Linked DNA regions of Methanococcoides sp. AM1. Each later gene encodes a partner of the first gene's protein in a complex. Links are inferred from orthologs where the notes say so. Each region holds a gene or a part of one and is shown in the gene's direction. Other genes may lie near its edges.

Evidence for each region. The genes of interacting proteins can lie anywhere in the genome.
Region 2: the proteins of E7X57_RS03175 (region 1) and mcrC are in contact, whole or in part, in a cryo-EM structure (PDB 9H1L), measured with the Methanococcus maripaludis proteins. The link is inferred for Methanococcoides sp. AM1 from one-to-one orthologs. Residues at the interface, in WP_011170365.1 of Methanococcus maripaludis: Arg6, Glu8, Gln30, His32, Val33, Met34, Gln35, Tyr39, Leu80, Ser81, Arg82, Leu85, Pro86, His87, Cys90, Asp91, Ser93, Glu94, Arg97, Lys98, Lys102, Pro103, Asn104, Met105, Ile106, Gly107, Ala109, His110, Lys122, Glu123; in WP_011171501.1 of Methanococcus maripaludis: Arg5, Lys6, Glu7, Gln8, Ile9, Val10, Asp11, Cys12, Arg13, Ala14, Val15, Met16, Gly17, Gly19, Glu20, Gly22, Gly23, Leu24, Gln26, Arg27, Gly28, Thr29, Phe30, Ala31, Glu32, Leu34, Asn36, Thr51, Tyr59, Arg62.

What each region holds. Positions count from the first base shown.
Region 1 is NZ_CAAGSW010000002.1:93,377-97,630, forward strand. The notes cover bases 592-3,564. They hold E7X57_RS03175 (methanogenesis marker 7 protein), read left to right. Parts: upstream 592-1,596; coding sequence 1,597-2,532; downstream 2,533-3,564. Other genes in these bases: E7X57_RS03165 (methanogenesis marker 15 protein), read left to right, coding at 592-996; E7X57_RS03170 (methanogenesis marker 17 protein), read left to right, coding at 1,002-1,613; E7X57_RS03180 (carboxymuconolactone decarboxylase family protein), read left to right, coding at 2,561-3,043; E7X57_RS03185 (presenilin family intramembrane aspartyl protease PSH), read right to left, coding at 3,154-3,564. Also shown: more of E7X57_RS03165, read left to right, coding at 1-591; more of E7X57_RS03185, read right to left, coding at 3,565-4,053; E7X57_RS03190 (hypothetical protein), read left to right, coding at 4,186-4,254.
Region 2 is NZ_CAAGSW010000006.1:90,626-94,861, forward strand. Bases 763-3,717 are described here. They hold mcrC (methyl-coenzyme M reductase I operon protein C), read left to right. Parts: upstream 763-1,916; coding sequence 1,917-2,519; downstream 2,520-3,717. Other genes in these bases: mcrB (coenzyme-B sulfoethylthiotransferase subunit beta), read left to right, coding at 763-1,385; mcrD (methyl-coenzyme M reductase operon protein D), read left to right, coding at 1,422-1,910; mcrG (coenzyme-B sulfoethylthiotransferase subunit gamma), read left to right, coding at 2,532-3,278; mcrA (coenzyme-B sulfoethylthiotransferase subunit alpha), read left to right, coding at 3,293-3,717. Also shown: more of mcrB, read left to right, coding at 81-762; more of mcrA, read left to right, coding at 3,718-4,236.

The sequences.
Region 1 (4,254 bases):
TTCGTAACATCATGTTTCCGCTGTGCAGAAGCTGCTATTGTCAGGAACGAGATACGCAGGTATATTTTCCAGAACTCAGGTCTTCCTGTCATCAGTTATTCATTTACGGAACGTACCACGGCAGCTACTCTGCTGACCCGTCTGGAAGCACTGACCACCATTGCGAGAAGGAAGCACTTACTTGCAAGAGAACATCAGGTTGGCATTACTGCCGGAATCGATTCCGGTTCTACCACAACCAAGGCAGTTGTGATGAAGGACGATAAGATCATCGGTGAGGGCTGGGTCCCGACCATCAAGGTCCTTGAAAGTGCTGATACTGCTCTGCAGCAGGCACTGGACCAGGCAGGATTGAAGAGGGAGGATATCCAGGCAATAGGCACTACAGGATACGGTCGTTTCCTGATAGGTGAGCATTTCAATGCTGACCTTGTGCAGGAAGAGATCACTGTAAACTCAAAAGGCGCCGTCTATCTTGCAGGCAAGCAACAGGGCAGTGCAACAGTCATCGATATTGGCGGAATGGACAACAAGGCCATATCCGTACAGGATGGCATTCCCGGAATGTTCACAATGGGCGGTATCTGTGCCGGTGCTTCCGGTCGTTTCCTCGAGATGACCTCTAAACGTCTTGGTGTTGAGATCACAGAACTTGGTGACCTTGCTGTGCGGGGTATGGAAAAGAACGTGGAGATGAACAGTTACTGTATTGTTTTCGGTATCCAGTCCCTTGTGAACTCCCTTGCAAAAGGCTCGATCCCTGAGGATGTAGCCGCTGCAGCCTGCCATAGCGTGGTGGAGCAGATATTTGAACAGCAGCTTCAGGAAGTGGAAGTTAAGGAACCACTCATCCTTGTGGGCGGTTCTTCTCTTATTGCAGGTGTTCCAAAGGCCCTTGGCGATCTCTTGAAGATCGATGTGCTCGTGCCTCCACATTCGCAGCTTATCGGTGCTGTGGGTGCAGCACTTCTTGCATCCGGTTTTGTAAAGGGGTGATCTTCATGGAACCCCTTGAGATATTCATTGTAGAGACTACCGAGCCTTCTGAGGCAAAAGCATACGAAAGCATCATGAAGGATGTTATTTCCGAGCTTGCTTTTGTGAGGACCATCGGAAGGATAAAAGTGAGGATAAGGCCTGAGGATTCATTGTTCATGATGGCCCTCATCCTTCGTAGAGGCCTTCCACCTATAAAGGCGAAGGAGATCTCTGATACTGAGATAGACAGGCCCGGATCAAAAGTGATCATCACTGTAACGGATGAGAAGACGATCCCTCAATTCCTCGAAAAACTATGGGCACAATTTGGAAGGGCGAATGTCATACAGCCCCAGAGGAATCTGATCGAGGTGATCTCTGATGACCTGAAAGCAGCCGAAGATTCCATCGGTGATATCGTTGTGGATGATCCGGAAAAATCTCTTCGTGAAAGGCTTGCGGATATGGCAATACGTGCCACTCCCGAGGGGTTCAGGATACGTTATCACTCTTTTGATAATGGCAGGTTCATATTTGTGGCATCTGAGGATACTATGCAACAGGAATGGATAGATGAGGCTCGTGTAATGCTTGAAGATCTGACAGGAGATGATGTTAATGGCAGCAGTGCTTGAACCATATATCTATGAAGGCGGTATCCACAAACACAGTCTGATTCTCGAGTTGCTGGAAGACCTTGGTGGTTATCTTGTGCAAAAGACACCTGCTTCCACAGAAGTGACCCTTGTAATGCTTATCCCGAAAAAAGATGTTCCTCTTGTGGAAGAGCTTTGCAATAAGTTGCTGGGAAAACTTACTCCTGCACCTCTGACAGGTACCGAGATCGCAGTGGTGTCCCCGACCCTTGCTTCACATCATCTTCCGCACTCAGCATGTGATATTGCGGAGTACCTGCGTCGTGGAGGTGCGAACACCAACATGATAGGCCTTGCAAGGGGGATGGGAAGACGGGTAGCACTTTCTGCAGACTACGAGAGGAGACTTATCAACGAGCATGATGTTGCAGTGTTCTCTTTTGGTACTTTCAAGGATTGCATTATCAACAAGAAGCCAAAGCTCTTTGAAGGGATCGATATTCCAATAATAGTTACTGGTGGCCCGGACCTTGAAACTGGCGATGTTCCCGGGTGTGATATGTATGTGGGATGCATTGGTCGTGTTGCTCACAGGATGAGGAAAGGTCCTGAACTTGATGCAATGGACGTGCTTAATGAAAAGGTCGGTGAGATGATAAATCTCAAGAGGGAAAGGATCTCAAAAGATCCGCTTGTTGTTCTTCCTGCAAGGCTGATGAAAGAGGTACAGGAGCAGATTCCTGATATCCATGATGTTCTGACCCCTGCACCGATCACACTTCAGCTCGATGGGATGAGGGTCAAGTTGCCTTTTGATGAATATCATGAAGCTATTGGTAATATCGAGTTCGATGAAGGCTTCAGGCTTTCGGATATTGCTGATATAATGCCTTCAAAGATGAAAGATTATGTCCTTATAAAGATCAAACGCAGGTCTGAGGTAGGATCAAAAATTTAATAATATTAGTAAATTAGTGAGGATCATTATGGAGATCGAAAAGATCAGAGAGATCGTGGAAAAGGAGCCTGATGAGGCGGTTTCAGAAATACTGGAAGGGGTTAAAGAAAGGTATGGTGAGATACCATATATCCTGAACTTCATGAAGGATATGCCTGACCTTCTGATACCAAAAGTGATGTATGACAATTCCATCATGAGGGAATTCGAAAGACTTGATCCCAAGACCATCGAACTGATATGTATCGGTGTTTCTTCAGCTATTCGCTGTGATCACTGCATGAAGATGCATATCCGTGTGGCACACAGGCTCGGTCTGACAAAAGAAGAGATCTTCGATGCTGTCCTGATCGGTGGTGCAATGTCAAATGCCTCTGTTCTTGCAGAAGGTACCAGGGCTCTTGATCTTGAGTTCAATGGCTCGAAACCTGATGCCGAAGAGGAATGTGATGTCTGTAACATCGCTCCTGGTAATAATGACAATGGCGGTAAGGTCAACAATGAAGATTAACTGTCAATAATATCCTGAACAAAAAATGAGTCTCAACAATTAGTGATGTCTACTTTGGCATTTGGCATCACTTTTCGTTATTTCTATTTTTTTATCTTATCCTTTATTTCTTATCCAAGAATTGGTGTTCCTGAGAGAAGAGCGCCTGCAATGTATCCAAGGATAACTCCTCCATTTAGGAATGGCAGTCCTGCCTGTGGCTTTCCTTTCATGACGAAGATGGTCAGTGCAAAGAACCCTATAATTGTGCCTGCCATTGCTCCAAGGGCAGGATATGAGATAAATCCGGTATGCTCGATGAACACATTTGCTGATACAACAAGAACTGTGGGCATGACCGCATCCCCCAGACCCATGAAGAATGCATCCCTTTCACCTTCTGCTTTAAGGCTGTCTTTTATGAAAGAATAGTTCAGTTTCTTTGGGATGACAAACAGGATGGGCAGTTTCAGGTCCATCACTCCTTCTGCAAGAGCTATCATGTGCTTTGTCTTGTAAACGGAAATGGCATCGTATATTGCCAGCAGGCTCAGAAGCACTATGGCGGGTGCTATCCCGAACGATATTCCGAAAATTGAGCTTGCGGCGGCTGCGATTATAATGCCTGTAATGTCGATGACATACCATTCAGGGTACTTGTAAAGAAGTGCTGTCAGGGCTATTGCAAGTGGAATAGCTATGGCATTGCTCATTGCCTCGTTGAATCCGAGAATGAAGAACATTGGATAAAATCCATAATAGACGGTTGCTGCCACCGCAAGAAGTATTGTGAGTTGTATGACCCATTTCATGTTCCTTTTAATGGCCATAAGCAGCAGGAACGTGAATACGAGAATAAATCCGATGTAATACAATGAATTTGCAGTGGATTCGGGATTTTCCACAGCCCTCATCCCCAGTTCATCCATAGGGGATGCCAGGAAAAGTGCTAAGGACTGTATCACCAGTATCAATCCAGCCATTACTAACATTGGGAGGTAATCCCTGAATGTGTCTTTTTCAGAACTCACAATAAATGCTCCCTTTCTATCAAAATTTCTCTGGAATTCTAAATATCTGCACAGTATTTAATAGTATGTAAGAATTATAATACGTATCATCAGCAAAATATTGCTGCAAGCATTTGTAAATGAGGTAAAATGATGGATACTCGGGACATTGTATTTTCACTTGTGATGGTTGTATCGTCCTTTGTGCTGACCTATGAATGG
Region 2 (4,236 bases), on another replicon or contig:
TCAGTAGGAAACTACTGTGCCATCGCTCAAATCATGTGGTTTCCATCGGGATTTCTGGAATAAAATTAGGAGGAAATATCGTGTCTGACAAAATAGACATATATGACGACAGAGGTACACTGTTGGAAAGCGGCGTCGACATAATGGCACTCGCACCAACAACAAATGCAGCAATCGGAAAGATCATCAAAGACACAAAGAGGACTGTAGCTGTCAACCTTGCAGGTATCGAGAAAGGTCTCGCAACCGGCAAGTATGGTGGTAAAGGACGTCAGATTCTCGGACGTGAACTTGAGTATGATATCGTAGGGAACGCAGATGCTATCGCAGAGTCTGTTGCAAACCTTGTAAAGGTAAGCGACGACGACGACACAAACGTAAAAGTGATCGGTGGCGGAAAACAGCTTCTTGTGCAGGTTCCAAGCGCAAGGACAGACGCTGGTGCTGACTTCGTTTCAGGAAGTACAGTAAGTGCAGCAGCTGTTGTACAGACCATCATTGATACATACAACACCGACATGTTCGATGCACCACTCGTAAAGGGTGCTGTCTGGGGTAGCTATCCACAGACCATGGACATGAGCGGCGGTAACGTTGCATCAATTCTCAGCATACCACAGCAGAATGAAGGTCTCGGTTTCTCACTTAGGAACATCATGACCAACCACGTCGCTGCTATCACAGGCAGAAAGGCACTCAACGCTGCTGCACTCTCCTCAATATACGAGCAGGCAGGTATGTTCGAGATGGGTAACGCAGTGGGTTCATTCGAGAGACACCAGTTACTCGGATTCGCATATCAGGGTCTTAACGCTAACAACTTCGTCTACGAAACTGTCAAAGAGAACGGCAAGAACGGTACAGTCGGTACAGTCATCGACACCATTGTCGAGAAAGCAATCGAAGCAGGTATCATTGAGGTAGACCACAAGGCACCATCCGGATACAACTTCTACAAAGCAAATGACGTTTCCATGTGGAACGCATGCGCAGCAGCCGGTCAGCTCGCAGCTACACTCGTAAACTGTGGAGCAGGCAGAGCAGCTCAGAACGTATCATCAACCATCCTGTACTTCAACGATATACTCGAGAAGGAAACAGGTCTTCCAGGCTGTGACATGGGTAGAGCACAGGGTACTGGAGTCGGATTCTCTTTCTTCAGCCACTCAATCTATGGTGGCGGTGGACCAGGTATCTTCAATGGTAACCACGTTGTAACAAGACACTCCAGAGGATTCGCAATTCCTTGTGTATCCGCTGCATGTTCACTTGATGCAGGTACTCAGATGATCACCATCGAGAAGACATCAGGACTTGTCGGAAATGTGTTCGGTTCAATCGAAGAATTCAGAGAGCCAATCAAAGCAGTTGCAGGGGCACTCTAAATAAAGAGCTCTAACAGATCTTGAAGGTAATCAATAATGGTCGATTCTGCATCAAACACAGAGAACCTCATACAGATCGAGATATTTCCACGAAGGTTACTCAGCCCGGAAACCGCACAGGAACTACTCGTCGAACTGAGCAAAATAGAAGGCATCACAAGGGCATTCGTACAGGGCCCAAGACTTCCAGTGACCGTACCATACGGTCCTGCGACAGGACAGGATGTCAACCATAAGTTCAGTGACACGATCAGTATCGGTGAAACGGACATTAGCTTGGCTGTGATCGTTGGCCGCATAAGGCTGGAAGTCCTCAACTCTGAAATAAGAGACAACATCAGGGAAGTTTGTGAGCGAATACTCCCGATGGGACTCGAGTTCAGGGAAGGACTTTTCTTACAAAAAAAGCAGACCGTCTCCGACTATGCAAAACGTGGTCCTGGAGCAGATCCGACAGTCCTTGGACTGGCAGATCCGAAAGGCAAAGTGGGTAATCGTATTTGTACCTTAAATCCAGCGGAATGATGTTAAATGTTTGACCGGGAAACACAAGTTGTAGACTGCAGGCATGGAATGGGCCTGGGACGCGGTGGAGGGCTTGCACAACGCGGCACTCTTTCCGAGACCGGACGCCCTGATGTCATCACCGTCGCAATGAGTCCCGGCAGACGTCACATCACAAAACCGATATGTGAACTCACATACGGTATGCGCAGGGAGGATATACAAGTCAGTGTCCTTGTATTGAACTCAGGATCAGGAATTCCTGATACACCAATGAGATCAGGCGCATTCGGGATAACACCTGAAGAAGTTGCGCAGATATCAAGGCATAAGCTGGCAGTTATCCATACAGGGAACATACGAGACCATGTGGTCAAAAAAGTAAGAGAAATTCTAAAGGATGCAGAGGTCCCGGCAATAATCGTCTGTCAGACAAATGTCGACTTCGAGGATTTTGCCAAGGGAGGAATTAAGACCAAATTTGTGAAGCCTAAAAATAACGAGACCCTAACAAAAGGAAAAGTTATGGATATTGTGTCAGGAGTCACAAGAGGAGAATCATGTTCAAGAGATAAGTTGAACGAACTTGTGAAATCCGTAAAGAACACAATGAGATCTATTGATAACTAAGGAGTGTATAATATGGCATACGAAGCACAATATTATCCAGGTGCAACATCCGTTGCAGAAAACAGAAGAAAGCACATGTCCGGAAAGGTCGAAAAACTCAGGGAAGTCTCTGACGACGATCTTACATTAGTACTCGGACACCGTGCACCAGGTAGTGACTACCCAAGCACACACCCACCACTCGCTGAGATGGGTGAACCAGAATGCTCAATCAGAGAAATGGTCGAACCAACACCAGGCGCAAAAGCCGGTGACAGGGTAAGGTACGTTCAGTTCGTTGACTCAATGTACAACGCACCATCAACACCATACTTCAGGTCCTACGCAGCAGCAATCAACTACAGAGGTGTCGACCCAGGTACACTTTCCGGTCGTCAGGTCGTTGAAGCTCGTGAGAGAGACATGGAAGAGATCGCAAAGTTCCAGCTCGAGACAGAAATGACCTGTCCAGCACTTGCAAGCCTTCGTGGCGCAACTGTCCACGGTCACTCACTCCGTCTCCCAGAAGATGGAATTATGTTCGACATGCTCGACAGATGCCGCCTTGAGAATGGCGTAGTTATCATGCACAAGGACCAGGTAGGAAGGGCAATCGACAAGAAGGTCGACTTTGGAAAGCCAATGTCAGAGGACGAGGCTGCCAAGAGAACCACAATCTACCGTGTGGACAATGTCGCATTCAGAGATGACGCAGAGGTCATCGAATGGGTCCACACAATATTTGAGAAGAGAACCGCATATGGATTCAAGCCAGAGTAATCGAGGTGAGATAAATGGCAGATGATAGAAAGAGATTGTTCCAGAAAGATTTGGAAATCAAATTCACAAAAGAACACGGCGACAACAAGATGGAAGGCGGAGAGATCACTGACAAGAAAGTGACATACTACCGTCTTGGTGTTGACCAGAACCCAAGAAAGGTCGAGATGAAGAAAGCTGGCCAGGATATGGCTGCAGCGAGGGGACTCGTTGGTTACAACCCAATGATGCACTGTGGTGGTATACCACTCGGTCAGAGAGCACTCACACCATCCTTCATTTCCGGCACTGACATCATGGTCGAGTCCGATGACCTCCACTACGTCAACAACGCTGCAATGCAGCAGATGTGGGATGACATCAGAAGAACCACAATCGTCGGTATGGACATGGCTCACGAGACACTCGAGAAGCGTCTCGGTATAGAAGTCACACCAGAAACCATCAACCACTACCTTGAAGTGCTCAACCACGCACTCCCTGGTGGAGCAGTTGTTCAGGAGCACATGGTCGAAACACACCCAGCTCTTGTAGATGACTGTTACTGTAAGATCTTCACCGGTGACGACGAACTTGCAGATGAGATCGATGACCAGTTCCTCATCGACATCAACAAGCAGTTCCCAGAAGAGCAGGCAGAAGCACTCAAAGCAGCTATCGGAAAGACAACCTGGCAGGCAGCACACATCCCAACCGTTGTAAGCAGAACAACAGATGGTGCACAGACCTCAAGGTGGATGGCAATGCAGGTCGGTATGTCCTTCATCGCAGCATACAACATGTGTGCTGGTGAAGCAGCAGTAGCTGACCTTTCATATGCAGCAAAGCACGCTGGTGTAATCTCAATGGGAGATATGCTTCCAGCAAGACGTGCACGTGGTCCAAACGAGCCTGGTGGAATTTCCTTCGGTCACATGGCTGATATCGTTCAGACAAGCCGTGTCGACGCAGAAGACCC